One region of the Aquincola agrisoli genome, then DNA from elsewhere that is predicted to be linked to it. Evidence: riboswitches for the same ligand, from Rfam matches in the RefSeq annotation. Region 1 holds a riboswitch; the other holds the start of a gene.
What was found. Region 1 has a riboswitch for glycine ahead of gcvT (glycine cleavage system aminomethyltransferase GcvT). Riboswitches for the same ligand answer to the same signal wherever they lie in the genome.
Positions count from the first base shown of each region.

Region 2: it holds a riboswitch for glycine, as region 1 does, so the genes downstream of both, V4F39_RS23535 (D-amino acid dehydrogenase) here and gcvT (glycine cleavage system aminomethyltransferase GcvT) in region 1, are expected to answer to the same signal.

Region 1 covers NZ_JAZIBG010000058.1:8,776-17,904, reverse strand. Annotated here, with positions in the region: gene V4F39_RS26505 (enoyl-CoA hydratase) at 1-68, opposite strand, end outside; gene V4F39_RS26500 (acyl-CoA synthetase) at 107-1,753, opposite strand; glycine riboswitch at 1,855-1,957, shown strand; glycine riboswitch at 1,967-2,080, shown strand; gene gcvT (glycine cleavage system aminomethyltransferase GcvT) at 2,153-3,265, shown strand; gene gcvH (glycine cleavage system protein GcvH) at 3,321-3,695, shown strand; gene gcvP (aminomethyl-transferring glycine dehydrogenase) at 3,714-6,602, shown strand; gene V4F39_RS26480 (MipA/OmpV family protein) at 6,719-7,567, shown strand; gene V4F39_RS26475 (ATP-binding protein) at 7,580-8,947, opposite strand; gene V4F39_RS26470 (response regulator transcription factor) at 8,944-9,129, opposite strand, start outside.
Region 2 covers NZ_JAZIBG010000049.1:155,486-164,614, forward strand. Annotated here, with positions in the region: gene V4F39_RS23510 (Spy/CpxP family protein refolding chaperone) at 1-440, opposite strand, end outside; gene V4F39_RS23515 (gamma carbonic anhydrase family protein) at 568-1,095, opposite strand; gene serA (phosphoglycerate dehydrogenase) at 1,252-2,484, opposite strand; gene V4F39_RS23525 (SDR family NAD(P)-dependent oxidoreductase) at 2,563-3,315, opposite strand; gene V4F39_RS23530 (MarR family winged helix-turn-helix transcriptional regulator) at 3,375-3,821, opposite strand; gene V4F39_RS23535 (D-amino acid dehydrogenase) at 3,926-5,224, opposite strand; glycine riboswitch at 5,419-5,508, opposite strand; gene V4F39_RS23540 (LapA family protein) at 5,629-6,138, shown strand; gene V4F39_RS23545 (NnrU family protein) at 6,179-6,757, shown strand; gene V4F39_RS23550 (alpha/beta hydrolase) at 6,774-7,628, shown strand; gene V4F39_RS23555 (phosphatase PAP2 family protein) at 7,644-8,306, opposite strand; gene V4F39_RS23560 (ABC transporter substrate-binding protein) at 8,373-9,129, opposite strand, start outside.

The DNA.
Region 1 (9,129 bases):
GCGATGCCGCGGGCGTCGGTCGTGCGCAGCACCAGCGGCGCGCCCGCATCCTTAGGGGGGTGAGTCATGACTGCCCTTCGTCCACTGAGTGCATCGGCCGGTCCCCTCATTCGATCGCACTCGCCGAACGCGCGCGCTCGCGCAGCTGGAACTTCTGGATCTTGCCGGTCGAGGTCTTGGGGATCGGCTCGAAGCGGATCTCCCGCGGCACCTTGTAGCCCGCCAGCAGCCCCTTGCAGTGGGCGATCAGCGCGGCCGCGTCGACCTCCGCGCCTGGCTTCAGCTCGACGAAGGCCACCGGCGTCTCGCCCCACTTCGGATCGGGCCGGGCCACCACCGCGCAGGCGACCACGGCGGGGTGGCGGTACAGCGCGTCCTCCACCTCCAGCGAGCTGATGTTCTCGCCGCCGGAGATGATGACGTCCTTGCTGCGGTCCTTGATCTTCACGTAGCGGTCGGGCTCCAGCACGGCCAGGTCGCCGGTGTGGAACCAGCCGCCGGCGAAGGCCTGCGCGGTGGCGGAGGGGTTCTTCAGGTAGCCCTTCATCACGATGTTGCCGCGGAACATGATCTCGCCCATCGTCTGGCCGTCGGCCGGCACCTCGGCCATCGTCTGCGGGTCGAGCACGGTCATGCCTTCCTGCAGCGCGTAGCGCACGCCCTGGCGACCGTTGAGCCGCGTCTGCTCCGAGAGATCTTCGGCCGCCCAGCCGGCGCGCTTGGCGGCCACGCTGGCCGGGCCATACACCTCCGTCAGGCCGTAGACGTGCGTGATGTCGAAGCCGATCTTGGCCATGCCCTCGATCATCGCGGCCGGCGGCGCCGCGCCGGCCACCATGCCGCGCACGCCCGCCAAGCCTTCGCGCAGCGCCGGGTCGGCGTTGATGATCAGGCCGTGCACGATGGGTGCGGCGCAGTAGTGCGTCACCCCGTGCTCGCGCATCGCGTTCAGGATCGCCGCCGGCTCCACGCGGCGCAGGCACACGTGCGTGCCGGCCTGCATCGCCACCGTCCACGGGAAGCACCAGCCGTTGCAGTGGAACATCGGCAGCGTCCAGAGGTAGACCGGGAACTGCGGCAGCGTCCAGGTCACCGCGTTGCACACCGCATTGAGGTAGGCGCCGCGGTGGTGGGTGACCACGCCCTTCGGGTCGCCGGTGGTGCCGGAGGTGTAGCTCACCGCGATCGCATCCCACTCGTCGGCCGGGCCCTCCAGCCGCGGCAGCGGCGCATGCGCGGCGAGCAGCGCCTCGTACTCGTGCGTGCCCACGCGCTCGGCTGGGCCGGCGTGTTCGCTGTCGCAGACGTCGATCACCACCGGCTGCCGGCCATGCTCGCCGCGCAGGCGGCGCAGCGCATCGGCCATCAGCCCGCCGTATTCGCTGTCGGTGATGAGCACCGCGGCTTCGCAATGGTTCATCTGCCAGGCCAGCAGCGGCGCGTCGAGCCGCGTGTTCAGCGTGTTGAGCACCGCGCCGAGCGCCGGCACCGCGTAGTGCGCCTCCACCATCTCCGGCGTGTTGGGCAGCATCACGCTCACCGTGCTGCCGGGGCCGACGCCCAGCGCCTGCAGCGCCGCGGCCAGGCGCGCCGAGCGCTCGCGCGTCTGCGCCCAGGTGTAGCGGCGGCGGCCATGGATCACCGAGGGCAGGTCGCCGAAGACCCCGGCCGTGCGTTCGACGAAGCTCACCGGGGTGAGCGCGGTGTGGTTGGCGGCCGTCTTGTCGAGGCCTTGCCGATAGATGTGCGTCACTGGAAGTCTCCTGCGGGGGCCGGGGCGTTGTACGCCCGGCGCCGGCGGGACGTCAATGCGCCAGGTCAAATGCCGGGCCGGACGCATCGCCTGGGCTACACTGATCCGGCACAGGAGAGAGCCGGCGCGGTGTTGTCGCGGCGGCCGCCGAAGGCGCAGGGGTCGACGACCTCGAACGCTCAGGCAAAAGGACTGGCAAGGCGCCCCGCAAGGGCGCTCCTCACTGGAGAGAGGCGGACCTTCGAGTCCGCCCACCGAAGGGGCAAGCGGCAGCACCGGCAACGGCGCACCGCCAATCTCTCAGGTAAAGCGGACAGCGAGGGCTTCTCCCCCACCCAAATCGTTTCCGGGCGGTTATGGTGGGCGATCGACGGCCCTCGACCCTGTTGGGAGACACGCATGTCCGCTGACCTGCTCCAGACCCCGCTGCACGCGCTGCATGTGGAACTCGGCGCCAAGATGGTGCCGTTCGCCGGCTACGAGATGCCGGTCAACTACCCCGGCGGCATCATCGCCGAGCACCGGCACTGCCGCACATCGGCGGCGCTGTTCGACGTCTCCCACATGGGGCAGCTGCGCCTGCTGGGCGCCGATGCCTCGGCGGCCCTGGAGAGCCTGGTGCCGGCCGACATCGTCGACCTGGGCGTCGGCAAGCAGCGCTACACGCAGCTCACCAACACGTCGGGCGGCATCCTCGACGACCTGATGGTGACGCGGCGCGAGAGCGACCTCTTCCTCGTCGTCAATGCCGCCTGCAAGACGGACGACACGCGCCACCTGATGACGCACATCGGCCACCGCTGCCAGATCGTGCCGCTGCCCGACCGCGGGTTGCTGGCCCTGCAGGGCCCGAAGGCGGTGCAGGCGCTGGCCCGGCTCAACGCCGACGTCGCCAGGCTCACCTTCATGACCGGCGGCAGCTTCCCGATCAACGGCGTCGAGTGCTTCATCACCCGCTCGGGCTACACCGGCGAAGACGGCTTCGAGATCTCGATGCCCGCCGAAGAAGCCACCGCCATCGCCCGCCAGCTGCTGGAGCAGCCCGAGGTGAAGCCCGCCGGCCTGGGCGCCCGCGACACGCTGCGGCTGGAAGCGGGCCTGTGCCTCTACGGCCACGACATCAACACCACCACCACCCCGATCGAAGCGGGCTTGGCGTGGTCGATCCAGAAGGTGCGGCGCCACGGCGGCGCGCGTGCCGGCCACTACCCGGGCGCCGCGACGATCGAACGGCAGCTCGCTTCCGGCGCCGTGATCAAGCGCGTGGGCCTGGTGGGCCTCGAGCGCATCCCGGTGCGCGAAGGCGCCACGCTGCACGACGTCAAGGGCCACAAGCTGGGCCACGTGACCAGCGGCACGCTGTCGCCCACTGTCGACAAGCCTATCGCGATGGCCTACCTGGCCGTGAACCACGCGCACCCGGCCAACGAGGTGTACGCCGACGTGCGCGGCAAGCGCCTGCCGATGCGCATCGCCGGCATGCCGTTTGCACCTCACCGCTATCAGCGCTGAGCCGCCCCCCGCCCAACGAATCACCCTCCAACAGAACCGAACCAGGAGAACGCCCATGACGACCAAGTTCACCGCCGACCACGAGTGGATCAACATCGAGGACCACGAGGCCGCCGTCGTCGGCATCACGCTGCACGCGCAGGACGCGCTGGGCGACGTGGTCTTCGTCGACCTGCCCGAGGTGGGCAAGAGCTTCAAGAAGGGCGAAGTGGCTGGCGTCGTCGAGTCGGTCAAGGCTGCCGCCGACCTCTACATGCCCGTCACCGGCGAGATCGTCGAGGTCAACGAGGCGCTGCGCGACAACCCCTCGCTCGCCAACTCCGACCCGATGGGCGAAGGCTGGTTCTTCAAGGTGCACGTCACCGACATGGCCGACTTCGACCAGCTGATGGACGACCCCGACTACCAGGCCCTGCTGAAGACGCTCTGATCCACCCCTGCCCTGCCCATGCTCATGCCCGCCCTCCAGCCGTTGGCCACCCTTGAACACGAAGGCGAGTTCGCCACCCGCCACATCGGCCCCGACGCCGCCGAGGAGGCACGGATGCTCTCGGTCATCGGCGCGGCCTCGCGCCGCGCGCTGATCGACGCCATCGTGCCGCGCAGCATCGCGCGCAGCGCCCCGATGCAGCTGCCCGCGCCGCTCACCGAAGCGCAGGCGCTGGCCGAGCTGAAGGCGCTGGCCGGCCGCAACCGGCTGCTGAAGAGCTTCATCGGGCAGGGCTACCACGGCACGCTGACGCCGGCCGTCATCCTGCGCAACGTGCTCGAGAACCCCGCCTGGTACACGGCCTACACGCCCTACCAGGCCGAGATCTCGCAGGGCCGGATGGAAGCGCTGCTGAACTTCCAGACCATGGTGACCGACCTCACCGGCATGGCCATCGCCAACGCGTCGATGCTCGACGAGGCGACCGCCGCCGCCGAGGCCATGACGCTGGCGCTGCGCGTGGGCAAGAGCAAGTCCACCACCTTCTTCGTGGCCGACGACGTGCTGCCGCAGACGCTGGCCGTGGTGCGCACGCGCGCCGAGCCGCTGGGCATCACCGTGCAGGTGGGCGCCGCGGAAGACGCCGGCCAGGCCGACGCCTTCGCGGCGCTGCTGCAATACCCCGGCGTCACCGGCCGCGTGCGCGACCTGCAGCCGCTGATCGACGCGGTGCATGCGCGGGGCGGGCTGGCCGTGGTGGCCGCCGACCTGCTGTCGCTGGCGCTGCTGGTGCCGCCGGGCGAGCAAGGCGCCGACATCGTCGTCGGCAACACGCAGCGCTTCGGCATGCCGATGGGCTGCGGCGGCCCGCACGCCGCCTACATGGCCACGCGCGACGAGTTCAAGCGCTCGCTGCCCGGCCGGCTGGTGGGCGTCAGTGTCGATGCACACGGCCACCCGGCCTACCGGCTGGCGCTGCAGACGCGCGAGCAGCACATCCGCCGCGAGAAGGCCACCTCCAACATCTGCACCGCCCAGGTGCTGCCGGCCGTGGTGGCCAGCATGTACGCCGTCTACCACGGTGCCGAAGGGCTGCGGCGCATCGCCCGCCGCGTGGCGAGCTACACCGCGCTGCTGGCCGAGGAGCTGAAGCAGCTGGGCTTCACGCTCGTGCATGGCGAAGCCTTCGACACACTGGAAGTCGCCACCGGCGACCACACCGGCGCGCTGCTGGCCGCCGCCGAAGCCGCCGGCATGAACCTGCGCCGCGCCAGCGTGACCAGCCTGGGCATCACGCTCGACGAAACCACCACGCGCGCCGACCTCACCGCGCTGTGGTGCGTGTTCGCCGGCCGAGAAGGCGCGCCCGCGTTCGACCGCCACGAAGCCGGCATCGCCCCGCTGATCGCGCCGCACCTGCTGCGCAGCAGCGCCTACCTCACGCATCCGGTGTTCAACACGCACCACAGCGAGACGGAGATGCTGCGCTACATCCGCAGCCTCTCCGACAAGGACCTGGCGCTCGACCGCACGATGATCCCGCTCGGCTCGTGCACGATGAAGCTGAACGCCACCAGCGAGATGATCCCCATCACCTGGCCGGAGTTCGCGCACATGCACCCCTATGCGCCCGCCGACCAGCAGCAGGGCTACGCGCTGCTGAACGAGCAGCTCTGCGCCTGGCTGGTGCAGGCCACCGGCTACGCGGGCGTGAGCCTGCAGCCCAACGCGGGCTCGCAGGGTGAATACGCCGGGCTGCTGGCCATCCGCGGCTGGCACCTGTCGCGCGGCGACGGGCAGCGCACGGTCTGCCTGATCCCCGAATCCGCGCACGGCACCAACCCAGCCAGCGCGCAGATGGTGGGCATGCAGGTGGTGGGCGTGAAGTGCGACGCGATGGGCAACGTCGACCTGGCCGACCTGGAAGCCAAGTGCGTGAAGCACGCGGCGCAGCTGGCCGCGGTGATGATCACCTACCCGTCGACCTACGGCGTGTTCGAGCCCCGCGTCAAGGAGCTGTGCGCGCTGGTGCACCGCCACGGCGGGCGGGTGTACGTCGACGGCGCGAACATGAACGCGCTGGTCGGGGTGGCCGCGCCGGGCGAGTTCGGCGGCGACGTGAGCCACCTCAACCTGCACAAGACCTTCTGCATCCCGCATGGCGGCGGCGGCCCCGGCGTGGGGCCGGTGTGCGTGGCGGCCGACCTGGTGCCGTTCCTGCCGGGCGGCAGCGCCAAGGCGCACGGCGTGGGCCCGGTCTCGGCCGCGCCGCTGGGCAATGCGGCGGTGCTGCCGATCACCTGGATGTACATCCGCATGATGGGCACCGAGGGTCTGACCGCGGCCACCGAGACCGCCATCCTCAGTGCCAACTACATCGCCGCGCGGCTGGCCGACCATTACGACATCCACTTCAGCGGCAACCTCGACGGCATCCAGGGCGGCGGCGTGGCGCACGAGTGCATCCTCGACCTGCGCCCGCTGAAGGACATCGCCGGCGTGAGCGCCGAAGACGTGGCCAAGCGCCTGATCGACTACGGCTTCCACGCGCCGACGCTGAGCTTCCCGGTGGCCGGCACGCTGATGGTGGAACCCACCGAGAGCGAGCCGCTGGTGGAGCTCGACCGCTTCTGCGACGCGATGATCGCCATCCGCGGCGAGATCGCGAAGATCGAGCAAGGCGCCTGGCCGCGCGACGACCAGCCGCTGAAGAACGCGCCGCACACCGCCGAGGCGCTGCTGGCCGCCGACTGGCCGCACGCCTACAGCCGCGAGGAAGCCGCCTACCCGGTGCCCGCGCTGCGGCGCGCGAAGTACTGGAGCCCGGTGGGCCGGGTCGACAACGTGTACGGCGACCGCAACCTGTTCTGCAGCTGCGTGCCGATGAGCGAGTACGCAGAGGGCTGAGGGGCCCGTTAATCGGTTCTTAATCCGCCTAAGAACTTGTTAAAGCCGGGTCGCCAAGATCCCGTTCACGCGCGCAGGCACGGTGCCTCGCGCAGACGTGAATGGAAACAGACCCGATGGCCAACCGCGTTCCCGCTCCTGCCTCCGCCCTTGTCCCCGCATCCGCCCGCACCCCCGCCCGCCCAAGCGGGCGGCGCCCCTTTCGTTCCGCCGTTGCCGCGGCAGCCCTCGGCGCACTGATCGGCCCGGCAGCCTGGGCGCAGGCCCCCGCGCCGGAAGCCGGCACGGGCCCCGCGTCCCCATGGGGCCTGGGCCTCGGCGTCGCCTATGACCGCCAGCCCTACCGCGACTTCGACGACAAGGCGCAGGCGCTGCCGCTGCTGGTCTACGAGAACCGCTGGGTCAGCATCTTCGGCCCGCGGATCGACCTGAAGCTCCCCTCGGCCGGCCCGGTGTCGTTCCGCCTGCGCGCCGCCTACAGCGGTGACGGCTACGAGGACGACGACTCGCCCTACCTGCGGGGCATGGACAAACGCAAGAGCAGCTTCTGGCTCGGCGGCGCGGCGACGTGGCGCAACGAGATCGCCAACGTGTCGGCCGAGTGGCTGGGCGACGCGTCGGGCCACAGCAAGGGGCAAAGATTCAAGCTGCAGGCCGAACGCCGCTTCCAGGCGGGTGCGTTCGACCTGACGCCGCGCCTGGCCGCCCAGTGGGTCGACAGCAAGTATGTCGACTACTACTACGGCGTGAGGTCATCGGAAGTCCGCCTCGGTCGCTCGGTGTACGAAGGCGACGCCACCGTCAACGTGGAAGCCGGCCTGCGCATCGGCTACGGCATCACGCCGAAGCAGAGCGTGTTCCTGGACGTGAGCACCACCCGCCTGGGCAGCGGCATCAAGGACAGCCCGCTGGTCGACCGCTCCAGCACGAGCGGCGTGCGCATCGGCTACTTCTACCGCTTCTGACGATCGAGACGATCAGGCCGGCCCGGCCGGCGGGAACAGCACCCGCACGCTGAAGCCCCGCCCCTCCAGGCCCGGCCCGGTCTCGATGGCGGCACCGTGCAACTGCGCGATGCCGGCCACCAGCGACAGCCCGATGCCGCTGCCGCGCACGGTGCTGCCGGCCACGCGGTGGAAGCGCTGGAAGATCGCCTCGCGCTCGGACGCCGGCACCCCGGGGCCGTCGTCGGCCACCTCCAGGCAGGCGCGCGGGCCGGCAGCGGTATCGCACGGCCCGCAGGCCACGCGCACGCTGCCGCCGGGTGCGGTGTAGCGCAGCGCGTTGTCGACCAGGTTGCGCAGCAGGATGCCGACCTCGTCGACATCGCACTCGATGGTGCAGGGCTGCAGGGCCAGCACCAGCCTGCGCCGCTGCTGGTGCGCCTGCATATCGAACTCGCGGCTCACGTGCACCGCCAGTTCGTTGAGCTCGGCCGCCGATCGCCGCGGCGCGTGGGCGTCCGCGTTCAGGCGTGCCAGGTCGAGCAGTTGCTCCGACAGGCGTGTGCTGCGCTCGGCCACGGCCAGCAGCTTGCCGAGCGCCGCGTCCTTTTCGGCCGGCGTGCTCGCGCGCACCGCGACCTGGGCCTGCGCCTGCAGCGCGGCCAGCGGCGTGCGCAGCTCGTGGGCGGCATCGCCGATGAAGCGGCGTTCGCCCTCCACGGCTTCATCCAACTGCTGCAGCACGTGGTTGAAGGCCCCGACGAGCGGGCGCAGCTCGGTCGGCAAGGCCTGCGCCGGGAGCGGCGTCAGGTCGAGCCTGCGGCGCCGGTGCAGCGCGGCCTCCAGGTCGGCCACGGGCTTCAACGCCTTGTGCACCACGCACCACATGAAGGCCCCCACCAGCATCAGCACCACCGTGGCCACCCCCAGGGCGACCAGCGCGTTGTGCCGCAGTTCGGCATCGATCGCGCTGTGCAGGTTGCCCACCTGCACGTAGATGCGGCCGGCGCGGTCGGACACCGAGACGACCCGCCAGCGCTGGCCGTCGACCACCGTGCTGGCGAAGCCCTCGGCGAAGTCGGCGCGCAGCGGCGTGCCGGGCGCGCCCGGCGTGCGCACCGCCAAGCTGGACTTGTCTATCCACACCTGGAACGCCAGCTGTTCCTCGTTGCCCTGTGCGTCGGCGCGCAACTGCAGGCGCGGGCGGACGTCGCGCCACGACCAGTCTTCCTTCTGCGGGATCGCCATCAGGATCTTGATCGCCATCGTGCGCAGCTCGTTGTCGGCGATGCTGCTCTGGCTCTGCGCGAAGTAGGCACCCAGTGCGCCCAGGGCGATCGCCCAGCACAGCACGATGGTGCCGCCGGCAGCCCGCATGATGCGGCTGCGCAGCGAGGTCACGCGCCGGCCTCGCCGATCATGTAGCCGTGGCCGTGCACCGTGGTGATCACGCCGTCGCCGAGCTTCTTGCGCAGCTGGTGGATGAAGACGGCGATGGTGTTGCTCTCGATGGTGCTGGCGTGGCCGTACACCACGTCCTCCAGGTGGTCGCGCGTCACCACGTGGCCGGGCCGCTCGAGCAG
Region 2 (9,129 bases), on a different contig from region 1:
AACTCGCGCACCTTCTGCTGCTGCTCCGGGCGCAGGCTGTCGTAGAAGTCCGCCATCGCGGCGATGACGGCCGGGCTGGCCGCCTGGAGGGCCTGCGCCTTCTCCTGCACCAGCGACTGCGCACGGGCGCGGTCGAAGGTGCTGCCCGCCACCAGCGCCTGCATCTCGGCGCGCGGGTGGGTGGTGCCGCCCATCACCGCCTGGCGCTGCGCCTGCAGCGTGCTGGCGAGGGTGTCGAGCTTGGCCTTCTGCGCGGCGTCGAGCTCGAGCTTGGCGGCCACGCGCTCGACCATCCGGGCGCGGTGCTTCGCGCGGTCTTCGGGGCTGTGCTGCGCCCAGCCGCCGTGGCCTTCGAAGCGGTGCGAGCAGGCGGCCAGACCGCCGAAGAGGACGCTGGCGCCGAAGACGCCGACGAGGGTGCGTTGGATCCAGGCTTTCATCTGTGGCTCATCGAGGAAGTTGCGATGGGGCCATGGTGTCCGCCGATCAGGGACGTGTCCTTTCGGCACGGTATCGGCGTGTTGCGTTTCTTTTCAACGGGAACGGCCGCGCCGTCGCCGGGGCCGTTCAGCCGATCTTCTTCAACCCGTCGCGAAAGCGCGCGGCGTTGCCCACGTAGTGCCGGGCGCTGCGCTCGAGCCCGGCGATCTGCTCGGGCGACAGCGTCTTCACCGCCTTGGCGGGGCTGCCGATGATCATCGAGCCGTCGGGGAACTCCTTGCCCTCGGTGACCAGCGAGCCGGCGCCCACCAGGCAGCCCTTGCCGATCTTCGCGCCGTTGAGCACCACGGCGCCGATGCCCACCAGCGAGCCGTCGCCGATGGTGCAGCCGTGCAGCATCACCATGTGGCCGATGGTCACGTTGTCGCCGATCGTCAGCGGCTTGCCGGGGTCGGAGTGCAGCACGCTGTTCTCCTGGATGTTGCTGTTGCGGCCGATGCGCACCGTGTCCGCGCTGTCGCCCCGGACCACCGAGCCGAACCACACGCTGGCGCCTTCGTCCAGCGTGACGTTGCCGATCACCTGGGCGCTGTCGGCCACCCAGGCGGTGCTCGCAATGCGGGGCCGGAGGTCGTCGAGTTCATAGATGGCCATTCGGCATGCTCCTGTCACGAGGCCCACGCCCCGATCACGCCATCCTAGCTGCGCCTCGCGCGCGGCAGGACCCAGCAAAAGCCGCGGATCCGGCTGCGCCGGTCCGCTGGCGAACGGCCCCCTCGGGGGGTAGCGAGCGCCAGCGAGCTTGGGGGCTCAATACAACACGCGGCACCGGATCGTGCCAGGCACGCTGCAGAGCTGGCTCAACGCGGCATCGCTGGTGGCGCTGTCGACGTCGATCACCACGTAGCCGACCTCGTCGTTGGTGCGCAGGTACTGCGCGGCGATGTTGATGCCGGCCTGCGAGAAGCGTTCGTTCACATGGGCCAGCACGCCCGGCACGTTGCGGTGGATGTGCAGCAGCCGGCTGCGGCCGGTGTGCTCGGGCAGCGCCACCTCGGGGAAGTTGACGGCCGAGACGGTGGAGCCGTTGTTGCTGTAGCGGATCAGCTTGGCCGCCACCTCGCGGCCGATGTTGGCCTGCGCCTCGGCGGTGGAGCCGCCGATGTGCGGCGTGAGGATCACGTTCTCGAACCGCGTGAGCGGCGACTCGAACACCGCGTCGTTGCCCTTGGGCTCGACCGGGAACACGTCGATCGCCGCGCCGGCGAGGTGCTTGCGCGCCAGCGCGTCGGCCAGCGCGTCGATGTCGACCACCGTGCCGCGCGACGCATTGATCAGATGGCTGCCCGGCTTCATGCGGGCGAGCTGCGCCGCGCCGATCAGGTCCTTCGTGCCCTCGGTCTCCGGCACGTGCAGCGTCACCACGTCGGCGGCGGCGAGCAGCTCGTCGAGCGACGCGAGCTGGCGCGCGTTGCCCAGCGTGAGCTTGGCCTCGATGTCGTGGAACACCACCTGCATGCCGAGCTGCTCGGCGAGCACGCCGATCTGCGTGCCGATGTGGCCGTAGCCGACGATGCCCAGCGTCTTGCCGCGCACCTCGTAGGAGCCGGCGGCGCTCTTGTCCCAGCCGCCGCGGTGCTGCTGCGCGTTCTTCTGCGGGATGCCGCGCATCAGCAGGATGGTCTCGGCCAGCACCAGCTCGGCCACGCTGCGGGTGTTGGAGAACGGCGCGTTGAACACCGGCACGCCCTGGCGCATCGCGGCCAGCAGGTCGACCTGGTTGGTGCCGATGCAGAAGCAGCCCACGGCGGCCAGCTTGGGCGCCTGCGCCAGCACCTCGGCGGTGAGGTTGGTGCGCGAGCGGATCCCGAGGAAGTGCGCGTCGCGGATCGTCTCGACCAGCGCATCGCCCGACAGCGCCTTGGGCGACGTGACGATCTGCGTGTAGCCGTCGGACTGCAGCGCCTCCACCGCCGTGGCGTGGATGCCCTCGAGCAGCACGAACTTGAGCTTGTCCTTGGCGACGGAAAGGCGCTGTGTCATCGGTGAATGCGGTTCGGAAAGGGGGCCGTGATTGTGGGCAATGGTGCTTGACTGCGCCGCCGGTGGGGCCATGCGGCCTTAGCCGTTGCGCTTGATCGTCAGCGGCCCGAAGGACTGGCAGTTGGGCATCATCGAGATCGCGTTGATCGTCACGTGCGGCGGACGCGAGGCGAGCCAGTGCACCGTCTCGGCGATGTCCTCGGCCGTCAGCGGCTGCGTGCCGGCATAGACCGACGCCGCCTTGGTGTCGTCGCCGTTGAAGCGCACGTTGGAGAACTCGGTGCCGCCCACCAGGCCGGGCTCGACGCAGGTGGCGCGCACGCCGGTGCCCACCAGGTCGGCGTTCAGGTTGTGGGTGAACTGGTGCACGAAGGCCTTGGTGGCGCCATAGACGTTGCCGCCCGGGTAGGGCACCTCGCCGGCGATGGAGCCGATGTTGATCACGCTGCCGCGCCGGCGGGCCACCATGCCGGGCAGCACGGCCCGCGTCACGTTGGCGAGGCCCGCGCAGTTGGTCGCGATCATGCGCTCCCAGTCGTCCATCTCGGCCTGGTGGGCCGGCGCGAGGCCGAGCGCGAGGCCCGCGTTGTTGACGAGCACGTCGATCTCGGCGAACTCGGCCGGCAGCGCGGCCAGGGCCGCGGCGGTGGCCGGACGGTCGGTCACGTCGAGCGGCAGGGCCAGCACGCGGCCCGGGTGGCGCGCGGCCAGCGCCTCGAGCCGCTCGACGCGGCGGGCGGCGGCGATGACGCGGGCGCCATCGGCCAGGAAGCGCTCGGCGATGGCCAGGCCGAAACCGGCGCTGGCGCCGGTGACGAGTACGGTGGTCATGGGCAGGTCCTCGGAATGCGGTTGCGCCGCACTGTAAAGCGGGCGCCGCGGGGCGGGCGTCAGCGCGGCGTGGGCAGCCGGGTGCGCATGCGCCCGAGCAGCCCGGCCAGCTGCGCACGTTCGTCCTCGGTGAAGCCGGCGACCAGCGAGGCCGCCAGGCGCTTGCGATGCCGGTTCATCGTGCGGTTCGCGGCCTTGCCCGCCTCGGTGAGGCTGAGCCGCCAGCAGCGGCCGTCGAGCGGGTCGGCTTGCCGCTGCAGCAGGCCGGACTGCACCAGGTGCGCCACCATCCGCGTGACCTGGGCCTTGTCCCGGCCGGTCTCCAGCACGAGCTGCTGCTGGGTGAGGCCGCTGCCGGCCGCCACGATGGCGAGCAGCCGCAGCTCCAGCGGGCTCGCGGCGATGCCCTGCTCGCGCAGCGCCTGCTGCATCCAGGCGCGATAGCCGCCGAAGAGGCTGATCACGGGTTCCAGCAGGTCGTCGTCGGGGCTCGGCGTGGCGGGCATGAGGGCGTCTCCGTGGGGCTTCTTGTACCGGACGAGCCCGCATCATATAGAGGGCATACCGTTGATGTGATCAACCAATTGCCCTGCCGAACCACGCGCGAGCGTCAGGCGCCGCGCAGCGCGAACCGCCCGCCGGCGCCGGGTTCGTCCATGCCGCAGAACGCGAAGTCCACCTCCGGCCTCTGGCCGCCGACGATGTCGGCGATCGCGCGGCCCGAGCCGCACGAATGCGTCCAGCCGAGCGTGCCGTGGCCGGTGTTGAGGAAGAGGTTGTCGATCTTCGAGCGGCCGATGTAGGGCACGTTCGACGGCGTGGCCGGACGCAGCCCGGTCCAGAAGCGGGCGTTGCGGCCGTCCGTCATGCCCGGGAACAGCTCGCGGGTGCGGCGCACGATGGCCTCGCAGCGCACCAGGTTCAGGCTGGTGTCGTAGCCGTTGAGTTCGGCGGTGCCGGCGATGCGCAGGCGGTTGCCCAGGCGCGAGAAGACGAGCTTGTACTCGTCGTCCGTCAGCGACACGGTGTAGGCCTGCGACGGGTCGATCACCGGCAGCGTGACCGAGTAGCCCTTGGCCGGGTAGATGCGCAGCGCGATGCCCAGCTGCCGCGCGAAGTCCGCGCTGAAGGAGCCCATGCAGAGCACGAAGCCGTCGGCCTCCAGGCGGCTGACGATGCCCTGCGCGTCCGCGACGCGCACGGCCGCCAGGCGCTGGCCCTCGCGCTCGACGCCGACGATGCGCGTGTCGTGGAGGAAACGCACGCCCGCGGCCTGCGCGTGCAGCGCCAGCGCCTGCGTGAAGGCGTGGGCGTCGCCCGACTCGTCGCTGGGGGTCATGCTGCCGCCGACGATCTTGTCGCGGCACTGCGCCAGCGCGGGTTCGATCTGCACGCATTCGTCGGCGGTCTTCATGTCGAGCTCGCAGCCGTGGTCGCGCATCACCTGCGCCGGCGCCTGCGCGGCGTCGAACTCCTTCTGGCTCGTGTAGAAGTGCAGGATGCCCTTCGCCAGGTGGTCGTAGGGCAGGGCGAGCTGCTGGCGCAGCTGCTGCAGCGTCGTGCGGCTGTAGAGCCCGAGGTTCACGATCTGGCGGATGTTGTGCCGGGTGCGTGCCGGCGTGCATTCACGCAGGAACTGCAGGCCCCACAGCCATTGCTGCGCGTCGGGCCGCAGCCGGAACAGCAGCGGCGCATCCTCGCGGGCGAGCCACTTCAGCACCTTCAGCGGTGCACCGGGGTTGGCCCACGGCTCGGCGTGGGAGACGGAGACCTGCCCGCCGTTGGCGAAGCTGGTCTCCAGGCCGGCAGCGGGCTGCCGGTCGACCACGGTCACCTCGTGGCCGGCCTGGCGCAGGAACCAAGCCGAAGTCACGCCGGTCACGCCGGCGCCAAGAACGATCACTTTCATCTGAACCTCTGGGTACGCATCGTCGGGAGGGAACGAGCGGTGACTGCCGCGCGCCGGGGCGTGCGGCCATCGGGCCTCTCGTGCCGCTCCCGCTGTCCTCGGTACCTGAGAGATTCCGCGGCGGCCCTTCACGGGCGGCGCGCGTTGCTCCTTCGGTGGAAGCCCCGGGGGGCTTCGCTCTCCAGCGTCGGCCAACTTCGGATTCAGTACGGAGCCTGAGCGTGCATGGGAGGTTGCGCCTTCGGCGGCATGCACGGGTGCATGCGCTCTCCTGAATCCAGCGGGCATTCTAGAGTTGCGATCGCCGCCGACGGCGTGTTGTCCGACACCCGGCCAGGGTCGCTTGCGGCGACACTCGCCCCCCGGACCGCCGTTGGCGGCTCGGGATCGACAAGGAGAAAACCATGAGTCGTACGTTGCTCGTGCTCGCCGTGCTGGCATTGACCGCCGGCTTCGCGCTGCTGAACTGGACCGCCTTCGCGACGCCCACGTCGCTGTACCTCGGCTTCACGACGGTCGAGGCGCCGCTGGGCCTGATCATGCTGGGCCTCGTCGCGCTGCTGAGCGTGGTGTTCGTGGTCTGGGCGATCTCGCTGCAGGCCACGCTGCTGATGGAGCAGCGCCGCCTCAACAAGGAACTGCAGGCGCAGCGCGCCCTGGCCGACACCGCCGAGGCGTCCCGCTTCACCGAGCTGCGCAGCTTCATCGCCGCGGAAACGCTGCGCATCGCGCAGTCCACCGAGCAGACCCGTGCCGCGCTGGTGCAGCGGATGGAGCAGTTCGAGGACCGCCAGCGCACGGCCTTCGAGCAGAGCGCCAACGCGGTGGCGGCCTCGCTGGGCGAACTCGAGGACCGGCTCGAGCGCGGCCAGGCGCTCACGAGCCCGGCCCTCGCCGACCGCTCCCGCTTCTGACACCGGCGTTCGCGCCGCAACCCGCCAGCCCCCGCCCGCCATGACCGCCCTGATCGCCGGACTGCTGTTGTTCCTCGGCCTGCACTCGGTGCGCATCTTCGCGCCGCAATGGCGCAGCCGGCAGATCGCCGCACGCGGCGAGAAGGCCTGGAAGGGCCTGTATTCGCTGGTGTCGCTCGCGGGGCTGGTACTGATCGTCTGGGGCTACGGCCAGACCCGCGCGGCACCGATGTGGCTGTGGGTGCCGCCGCTCGGCATGCGCCACGCGGCCGCGTTGCTCACGCTGCTGTCGTTCATCCTGATCGCGGCGGCCTACGTGCCGCGCAATGCGCTCAAGGCCCGGCTGCACCACCCGATGGTGCTGGGCGTCAAGGTCTGGGCCTTCGCCCACCTGCTGGCCAACGGCACCGTGGCCGACGTGTTGCTGTTCGGCAGCTTCCTGGCGTGGGCGATCGTGCTGTATGCCGTGTCGCGGCGGCGCGACCGCGCGGCGGGGGTGACCTACCCACCCGGCACGGCGGGCGGCACGCTCCGCGCCGTGGCGGCCGGTGCGGCGGCGTGGGCCGTGTTTGCGTTCTGGGCGCACGAGTGGCTGATCGGCATCGCCCCGCTCGGTTGACGGCAGGCGCCGGCCGGTGGTGATCGCCCAGCGCGGGGGATGGCGCACGGCGCTGCCGCGTGCGCTCGGCGTCCTGCTTGCGCTGCTGCTGCTGGGCTACGGCGCCGTCCTGGCCAAGCTGTGGTGGGGCCAGGAAGGGCTGATCTTCCAGCCGACCCCGCTGCCGGCCACCCACCGCTTCGCGCTGCCGGCGGACGTGCACGAGGTGTTCGTCGACGTGCCGGGGGCCCGTCTGAACGCGCTTCACCTGCGCCGGCCGGATCCGCAGGGGGTGGTGTTCTTCCTGCACGGCAACGCGGGCAACCTGGAGCGCTGGTTCGTCAACCTGGACTTCTACCGCGCGCTGAACGTCGACCTCTTCATGCCCGATTACCGGGGCTTCGGCAAGAGCACCGGGGCGATCGAAAGCGAGGCGCAGCTGCTGGCCGACGTGCAGGCCGCGTGGCAGGCCATCGCACCGGCCTATGAGGGCCGCCGCGTCGTGTTCGTGGGCCGGTCGCTGGGCACAGGGCTCGCGGCCTCGCTCGCGGCAGCGCTGCCGCCGGAGCGGCGGCCGGACGCCCTGGTGCTGATCTCCCCGTACCGCAGCATGGTCGCGATGGCGGCCGAGCAGTACCCGCTGGTGCCGTCGGTGCTGCTGCGCTATCCGCTGCAGACCGACCTGGCGCTGGTGCAGCTCGCGGGCTCGCGCACGCGGGTGCAACTGCTGCACGGCGACCGCGACGCGCTGATCCCGCTGGCGCACAGCGAAGCGCTGGCGAAGGCGCTGCCGGGCGTCACGCTGCAACGCATCGAAGGGGCAGGCCACGGTGACCTGCAGTCGTTCCCCGCCTACCTGGATGCACTGCGCGCGGCGATCCAGCCGCCGTAACCGGCCGCGGCCGCGTCACCGGGCGGCGCCGTACCGTTGCGCGCCGTTGCGCTGCAGCTGCCAGTCGCGGTGCATCATCTGGCGGGTGTAGGGCGCGTCGCGGCCCGCCAGGCCGATCGAGATCGCCGTGACCCAGTCGTGCGTGCGCGAAGCCGGCGCGCCCGGCACCGCCACCAGCAGCCAGGCGCCGAGCAGCAGGATGAGCTTCTTCGGCGCGCTCGTCCTGGGCATGTGCACCAGCGACAGCGCCGCCACGCTGGCGCCGGCGCCGAGCAGGAAACCGGCCCAGCTTTCGGACGGGGAATGGGCGTACACCTCCACGCGCGACACCGCGACGAGCGCGGCCAGCGCGAGGCCGATCCCGACGGCGGGCCCATGCCAGCGCGGATGCGCCGCGCCGACCGCCTCGCGCGCCAACAGCGGCAGGATCGCCGCGGCGAACATCGCATGGCCGGAGATGCCAGTGAAGTCCAGCGGCGCATAGCCGATGCCCCAGCCGATGAAGGCGATCTTGGTGACGGTGGTGATCGCCGCCGCGACGCCCGTCGCGCCCAGCCAGGTCAGGGCGACGCGCGGAGCCCGGGCCCGCAGGGCCAGCCAGGCGGTGGCCGCGAGCAGCGCCGGCAGCAGCAACTGGGCTTCACCCAGGCGGGTGACGGTGTTCCAGAACAAGGTCATCGATCGCGTCGGCAACAAGAAGGCCGGCTCATGGCCGGCCAGAGCTTTGGGGGAAAACCCGGAAGCTTACTTGCCGCCCAGCTGCTTTTTCAGGTCTAGGCCCACGCCTTTGTTGACAAATTGCAGCGTCGCCACTTTGGACAAGTCCACCTCGCCCGGCTTGTAGAGGCCGGCCCTGACCATCTTGTCGTGGAAGTCCTTGATGCGTTCGGGCTTCATCGCACCGATACCCAGCGTCAGCGCGTCGCCGGAGTCGACGATGCCGAGCTCCTTCATCAGCGCGACCGACCGGCCGATCATCTCGTCGGTCATCTCCGGGTTGTCGCGCTTGATCAGCGCATCGGCGCGGCGGCGGTCGCCGTAAAGGTAGTTCACCCAGCCGAGCACCGAGGCGTTGACGAAGCTGCTGATCAGCTCCGGCTGTTGCTTCACCGTGTCCAGCCGCGCCTCGATGGTCGTGCTGTAGGTGCTGTAGCCGTGGTCGGCGAGCAGGAAGGTCAGCGGCTTGAACCCGCCCTGCTTCTCGATCGAGATCGGCTCCTCGACGGCGTAGCCCTGCTGGATGCTCTTCTTGTCGGCCAGGAAGGGGCCGAGGTTGTAGTTGTAGGGCTTCAGCCGTTCGTCCCTGAAGCCGTAGTCGGCTTTGAGCCAGCTCCACCACGAGAACTGGGCGTCCTTCGCGATGAACGCCGTGGGTGCGTTCTTCAGGTCCGCGAACTGGCCATAGCCCTGGCCGGGGTGGGCGAACAGGGCCTGCGGATCCTTCTGGAACATCGACGCGACCACCACCACCGGCACGCCGTTCTTCACGTTGTCGAAGCTG